Undibacterium sp. KW1: one gene and its partner. The protein of the gene in region 2 binds, or shares a complex with, the protein of the main gene of each other region. Links are inferred from orthologs where the notes say so. Each region holds a gene or a part of one and is shown on either strand. Other genes may lie near its edges.

Evidence for each region. Proteins that work in one complex are often made in the same cells at the same time.
Region 1: the proteins of tsaD (region 2) and tsaB are in contact, whole or in part, in a solved structure (PDB 4WQ4), measured with the Escherichia coli proteins. The link is inferred for Undibacterium sp. KW1 from one-to-one orthologs.

What each region holds. Positions count from the first base shown.
Region 1 is NZ_AP018439.1:2,149,523-2,152,625, forward strand. The notes cover bases 357-3,103. They hold tsaB (tRNA (adenosine(37)-N6)-threonylcarbamoyltransferase complex dimerization subunit type 1 TsaB), read left to right. Parts: upstream 357-1,248; coding sequence 1,249-1,959; downstream 1,960-3,103. Other genes in these bases: UNDKW_RS09550 (thioredoxin family protein), read right to left, coding at 727-1,125; rimI (ribosomal protein S18-alanine N-acetyltransferase), read left to right, coding at 1,971-2,435; UNDKW_RS09565 (uracil-DNA glycosylase family protein), read left to right, coding at 2,435-3,103. Also shown: UNDKW_RS09535 (potassium transporter Kup), read left to right, coding at 1-227. UniProt on the Escherichia coli protein: Required for the formation of a threonylcarbamoyl group on adenosine at position 37 (t(6)A37) in tRNAs that read codons beginning with adenine.
Region 2 is NZ_AP018439.1:1,269,298-1,272,864, forward strand. Bases 377-3,229 are described here. They hold tsaD (tRNA (adenosine(37)-N6)-threonylcarbamoyltransferase complex transferase subunit TsaD), read right to left. Parts: upstream 2,391-3,229; coding sequence 1,362-2,390; downstream 377-1,361. Other genes in these bases: plsY (glycerol-3-phosphate 1-O-acyltransferase PlsY), read left to right, coding at 377-786; UNDKW_RS05695 (cache domain-containing protein), read left to right, coding at 883-1,344; UNDKW_RS05705 (ANTAR domain-containing response regulator), read left to right, coding at 2,535-3,203. In the rest of the region: ybaK (Cys-tRNA(Pro) deacylase), read left to right, coding at 1-45; more of plsY, read left to right, coding at 133-376.

The sequences.
Region 1 (3,103 bases), 880 kb from region 2 along the record:
TCCCGGGTGCCCTGGCGCTGTGCGCGCCCTATGGCCTGACTTTCGAGCCTTTGGAAACCTCTTACTTCATTTCACGTCAGACCATCATCTCCAGCCCGGGTAGTGGCATGGCTGCATGGCGTGAGAGTGTATTTGTGGCCATGTCCCGTATTGCCCGTGATGCTGCTGATTTTTATCAGATACCAAGTAACAGGGTGATTGAAGTGGGTTCACAGGTGGAAATCTAAAAACTTGGCACAGGCACTTATCAAACCGAAATGCCTGTGCTATACTCTCGGTCTTTCGCGGCTGTAGCTCAGCTGGATAGAGTACTTGGCTACGAACCAAGGGGTCGTGGGTTCGATTCCTGCCAGCCGCACCAGATTCAAGGGACTAGATGCAAATCTAGTCCCTTTTGTCTTTTTTACCCCCAATTTTAATGCGCAGACTGAAGTTTCCGGCTTGTATTGGACGGGAATATCTTTTAGCTAAGAAAAAATAATCTGGCTTTGGGGGCTTTCCATTTTGCATCAGTCCGGCTATAATCTTGTTTTTCGCGGCTGTAGCTCAGCTGGATAGAGTACTTGGCTACGAACCAAGGGGTCGTGGGTTCGATTCCTGCCAGCCGCACCAGATTCAAGGGACTAGATGCAAATCTAGTCCCTTTTGTCTTTCTGGCGATAGAGTTCAAAGGGGTGGTATCTGCAGCCTTGCTGCAGACCATTGATGGTTTCAGGGGCAAGACGCTTAGCTTGCGAGTATCAGTTCCCGTATGTTCCAGCCATCGGGTGCTGCCTGGTTCAGGGCGCTGCGTTTGACTTGCGGGTCTGGCGTTTCTTCTGTCATGGAGAGAATCAGGCGCTGCAACTGGGCTGCATCCGGCAGCACAGTGCCAAGGAAAATCACCTGGTCGCGGTGCTGTATAAGGATGGTGGGGAAGTTCTCTATATCTATTTCATCCACCAGATGGGCCTGATCTTCGATATCTATCCAGGCAAAGCATTTATCGGGATGCTTGCTCATCAGTTCGTCAAAAGACGCCCTGTAAAAATTGCAGGTATCGCACCAGGCGGCGCACAGGCAGGCGATTAACCAGTCTTTATTTGCCAGGTCAGCCTTTATTGCGGAAATATCTTCTGTATTCATGATGGTATTCATCACGTAATTTTAAACCAAGTGATGAGCTGAGGCGCAATTAAGGTATGACCAGGGTATAAGCTTTGGCAAACAGCCAGTCTTGAAACAGGTGGAACACGGTAAAATACGCGTATGACCAGAATTTTAGCAATTGAAACCTCTACCGAGCTCGCCACCGCAGCCATCTTGACTGATGGTGGCATATTTGTCCGCGAACTCAGCGGTGTCCAGACACATTCCCAGGGCATTTTGCCTGCCATACAGGAGCTTCTCACAGAAGCAGGCCTGCGTTTGCAGGATTGTGATGCCATCGCTTTTGGCTGTGGGCCCGGTGCTTTTACCGGCATACGTACGGCTTGCGGCATCGTGCAGGGCCTGGCCTATGGTGCTGACCTGCCAGTCATGCCGGTGGTGAGTTTGCTGGCCATGGCTGAAGCAGCGCGTGAACAGGTAGCCGCAACTGAGTTCGTCTGTATACTCGACGCGCGTATGAACGAAGTGTACTGGGCGCAGTACCGTTTTGACGATGCGGCAGGATGGACGGAAATAAGCGCACCTGCATTGTCAGCTTTAGATGTCGCGTTGGCTGGCATCACGCTGGGAAGTCCACAACTGGCATTGGGAAATGGCCTGGTTTTGCCTGAATCTGCACTGGCCCAGTATGCCAGTCTGCCATGCATGCCGCACGCAAGACAAGTTGGCATATTGGGGCAATTGGATTTTGTCGCTGGCCGTAGTCTGCCAGCAGATCAGGCGCAGCCCCTGTACCTGCGCAATAAAATCGCCCTGACTACCGCAGAGCGTGAGCAAGTCAAACTCCAGGCAGCCAAGGTGCCAGTGTAATGGAGTTGGCAATGGATTTGAAATTGACTGCACCGCATTATGGCAAGCTGGGGTTTGCTGATGTTGACAGCATACTCAGCATAGAAGAGCGGGTGTATGCCCATCCCTGGACACGTGGCAATTTTACTGATTCCTTTTCCAGTGGCTATGAAGCTTTTGGCTTCAGGAATGCAGAGCTGGATTTGTTTGCCTATTTTGTGGTCATGCCCATACTGGATGAATTACACCTGCTGAATTTCGCGGTAGATTTGCCATACCAGGGCCAGGGCCATGCAAAATTACTGATGGAAAAATTATTTGCTTACGTCAAAGAGCATGCCTATGCCTCGATTTTGCTGGAAGTGAGGCGTAGTAATGCGCGTGCTATCAGTGTGTATGAAGGTGCCGGGTTTGCTGCAATAGGTGTCCGTAAAGGTTATTACCCTGCACATGATAATCAGCGTGAAGATGCAATAGTGATGCGGAGGATGTGTTGATGCAGACTTTTGACGCCTATAACAGACAAAGAGCTTTGCAAGAACTAGGCCTTGGGCCTTTGTGGTTATTACGAAATATTGAATCGCCAGCACCTGAGCCTGCCATGGAGGCTGAGTCTGAAGTCAGGCAGCATCCTGCGCCTGTCGTTGCGAAAGCTGCTGAGCCAGTAGTCACAGATGCAAAACCAGCAATAGATGCTGCCTGGCCAGAACCAGAAGTTGTGCAGCACAAACACCAGCCTGTAGCCGAGTCTTTAGCTCAGGCTTTTGAAAGCATGCCTGAACCAGATGAATGGATGCCGCAAGACCTGCCTACTGTTTTGTCTGCAGATAATGAACCTGTGGTCGCCACTTTATCCTGGGATGAATTGCAGCCCATGGTAGAAAGTTGCCGCTTATGCGGTTTATGCCAGGGCAGGAAAAAAGCCGTATTTGGCACCGGTGACAAACAGGCCAAATGGCTGTTTGTCGGTGAAGGGCCTGGTTACAACGAGAATTTGCAGGGATTGCCTTTTGTCGGTGCTGCCGGGCAATTGCTCGACAATATGCTCAAATCTTTGGGTGTGCCGCGCGGCGAGCAAAGCTATATCGCCAATATCGTCAAATGCCGTCCTACAGATGCGCAAGGCAAGGACAGGCCACCGACTGCTGATGAAATCGCAGCCTGC
Region 2 (3,567 bases):
AGTCTGTTGCAGGCACGGCCAGTCGATTGTGCCATCGACGAATGAATCCAGTTTCAAGAATTTTGCGAGGCTGGCTGATTCTGCTACTGGCCTGGCTTATACTTGCGAAGCTTAAAGAAATGAAGGAATAAGATGAATACAATTCTGGCGGCAGTTGCCGCTTACCTGATCGGTTCACTGTCGTTTGCAGTGGTGGTCAGCAAGCTGTTTGGCCTGGCTGATCCGCGCACTTATGGCTCAAAAAACCCGGGCGCGACCAATGTACTGCGTAGTGGGAACAAGGCCGCAGCGGTGTTGACGCTGTTGGGTGATGCCTTCAAGGGCTGGTTGGCGGTATGGCTGGCAATCCGCTACCAGGATCAGTTTGATCTTGGTGACACGGGCGTTGCCATCGTTGCCCTGGCAGTGTTCATCGGTCATTTGTGGCCAGTATTTTTCAAGTTCGTTGGCGGCAAAGGCGTGGCAACGGCAGCCGGTATCTTAATCGGCATCGATATCTGGCTGGGTGTGGCGACACTGGTGAGCTGGCTGATGGTGGCGTTTGCCTTTCGCTATTCTTCGCTGGCAGCCCTGGTCGCGGCGATATTTGCACCGTTTTATTATGGCTTGCTGTTTGGCCCGGATGTCAAAATGCTGGCGATTGCCATCATGAGTGCCTTGCTGGTGTATCGCCATAGCCAGAATATCGCGAACCTGATTGCAGGCAAGGAAAGCCGTCTGGGTAGCAAGAAGACGGCAGTGAAAGACGACAAGAAAGAAGATAAAAAGCAGGACAAGAAAAAATAAGTCTTAAATTTTGTAAATAAATCTAGATTATTCGCTACCCCTCATTTATGCTTAAAAAGCGCCGTGCTTTTTTATTCATAAATGAGGGGGTTGCTTATGCTGACGCGATTTGTGAAACTTTGGATGGCAGGCTTGTTCACTTTGGGCTTGATGAGTTTTCCGGCCCAGGCAGCAGAGCATGGCAGTGCCAATGAGGCCAAGGCCATGGTGCAAAAAGCCATCGATGCAATGAAAAAGCATGGTGTCGAGGCGACTGTAGCCGAGATCAACAAGCGCGATGGTCAGTACCAGGACCGTGACTTATATGTCGTTGTCTATGACATGAATGGCAAAAATCTCGCTCACCTGAATCCCAAGATGGTAGGCAAGGAAATGTTTGACCTCACCGATATCGATGGCAAATTTTTTATACGCGAGCGTATAGAACTGGTCAAAGCCAAGGGTAAGGCCTGGCAGGATTATAAATTCATTAATCCCACGACCAAGCAGATCGAACCCAAGTCCATGTATGTGGAAAAATTCGAGAATGTGATCGTCGGCTGTGGTATCTATAAATAGCGCTGCCGTGGATAAAATCAGGCGGCAATCAATTCCTGCAAGGGCCAGCGCGGCTTCACATTAAAACCGTAATCCCTGGTCGCCAGGCCAGGATTGTTTTTGAGGCGCATGGCGCCGGCAAAGGCGATCATTGCGCCATTGTCGGTACAAAATTCCAGCTCAGGGTAATATACCTGGAAGCGCTTCTTTGCCGCTGCCGCATTCAGGGATGCGCGCAACTGCTGGTTGGCACCAACGCCACCAGCGATCACCAGACGCTTCAGTCCACTTTCTTTCATCGCGGTGACGCACTTGGCGGTCAGCACGGCGACGATAGCATCGACAAAGCCACGCGCAATATTTGCCTTGTCTTGCTCACAGATGTTTGCCGGGTGGTTTTTAACAACCGTCAGTACCGCTGTCTTCAAACCAGAGAAACTGAAGTTCAAGTCCTTGGAATGCAGCATGGGACGTGGGAACTGGTAAGCTGCCGGGTCACCAAACTCTGCCATGCGCGAGATAGCCGGTCCACCGGGATAAGACAGACCCAGCAATTTGGCTGACTTGTCAAAGGCTTCACCCGCAGCATCGTCCAGGGTTTCTCCCAATAGCTGGTAACGACCGATGCCATCCACCCGCATCAACTGGGTATGCCCACCGGAGACCAGCAGGGCGATAAATGGGAACTCCGGTGGCTGGCTGGCCAGCAGGGGAGACAGCAAATGGCCTTCCAGGTGATGGACACCGAGCACGGGCTTATCCAGTGCCATGCCCAGGCCACAGGCAACCGAGGCACCAACCAGCAAGGCACCCGCCAGGCCAGGTCCCTGGGTATAGGCAATCGCATTTATGGCCTGTTTTTCTGTGCCAGACTTAGTCAACACTTCGGTCAGCAGGGGCAGGGCACGGCGTATATGGTCGCGTGACGCCAGTTCGGGCACGACACCACCATATTCCTGGTGCATGGCGATTTGCGAATGCAGTGCATGGGCAAGCAGGCCGCGCTCTGTGTCATACAGGGCCAGGCCGGTTTCGTCACAGGAGGATTCAACGCCGAGAACTATCATATCTGTTTCTAAGTAAGTGAAAAGCAAACGAATGACATAGACATGGCAAGAATGCAAGCGATTGGCCGCTTGTATTCCAGCGCAGGGATTGGTGTGATTCTTGCTATGGCTGGTAAACGTAATTATATCTGGCATAGGCCATCAATGCGCGGCAAAGCAAATACTGACGAAGCGACAACACCGGTATCACCCAGTCTGCGGATTGTGGTGGTGAACACGGTCATCCAGCGCGAAGACGAATTGCAGGAGCACGCCCAGGCACAGTTGGCCCGCTCCCGTGCCTTGCGCATAGGCTTGCTGCAAGCGGGTTATAACATCATCGCGGTTATTCCTGGCGACATCTATATGAGCGAGCGCATCGCCCAGTTGCAGCCGGACATGATCATTATTGATGCCGAGTCTGATTCGCGTGATGTCCTGGAGCATATGGTCATGCTGACTCGCGATGCGCCGCGTCCCATCGTTTTGTTCACTGAAGATGGCAATCAATCCAATATGGCCGCGGCCATGGAAGCTGGCGTCTCGGCCTATGTGGTTGCCGGTTTGCAGTCTGAGCGCATCAAGCCTGTGCTGGATGTCGCCATGGCGCGCTTCAATGCAGATCAAAAGCTGCGTAGCGAATTATCTGATACCAAGGCCAAGCTGCAAGAGCGCAAAACCATAGAACGTGCCAAGGGTTTGCTGATGGAACGCCATCATCTCTCAGAAAACGAGGCCTATCAAAAAATGCGCAAGCAAGCCATGGAAAAGAACCTGAAGCTGGTCGATCTGGCGCAGCGCATGCTGGATGTGGCGGATTTGCTCGGTGGCTGAATCTGCTTTGCGCATGTAAATGGTGCATTGCGTCATTTAAGTGCGCGCCAGTTGGTGTTTTTCAGGGATATTTATTTCACTACGCCGGCCTGAGGATAAGAGTCTTTTAATTTGAGCTGGCACGGCAATTGCTATAGTTAAAGAAAGCGCCAAAGCTGGTGCTAAAGAGGTGAATGAAAAATTAAGATGGCTAGGCGTCGTCGCTGCAGACAGTACTTTAGTACGGCAAAGCGACGCAACAACGCCAGGTTAATTTTTCATTCACCTCGAAGAAAATGTGAGTCTGACTAACGGCGGTCACCTCACAAGACAAAGGTGTCTTTCCATACGGTTTATCCGTGGTGGAACGACACCTTTTTTATTA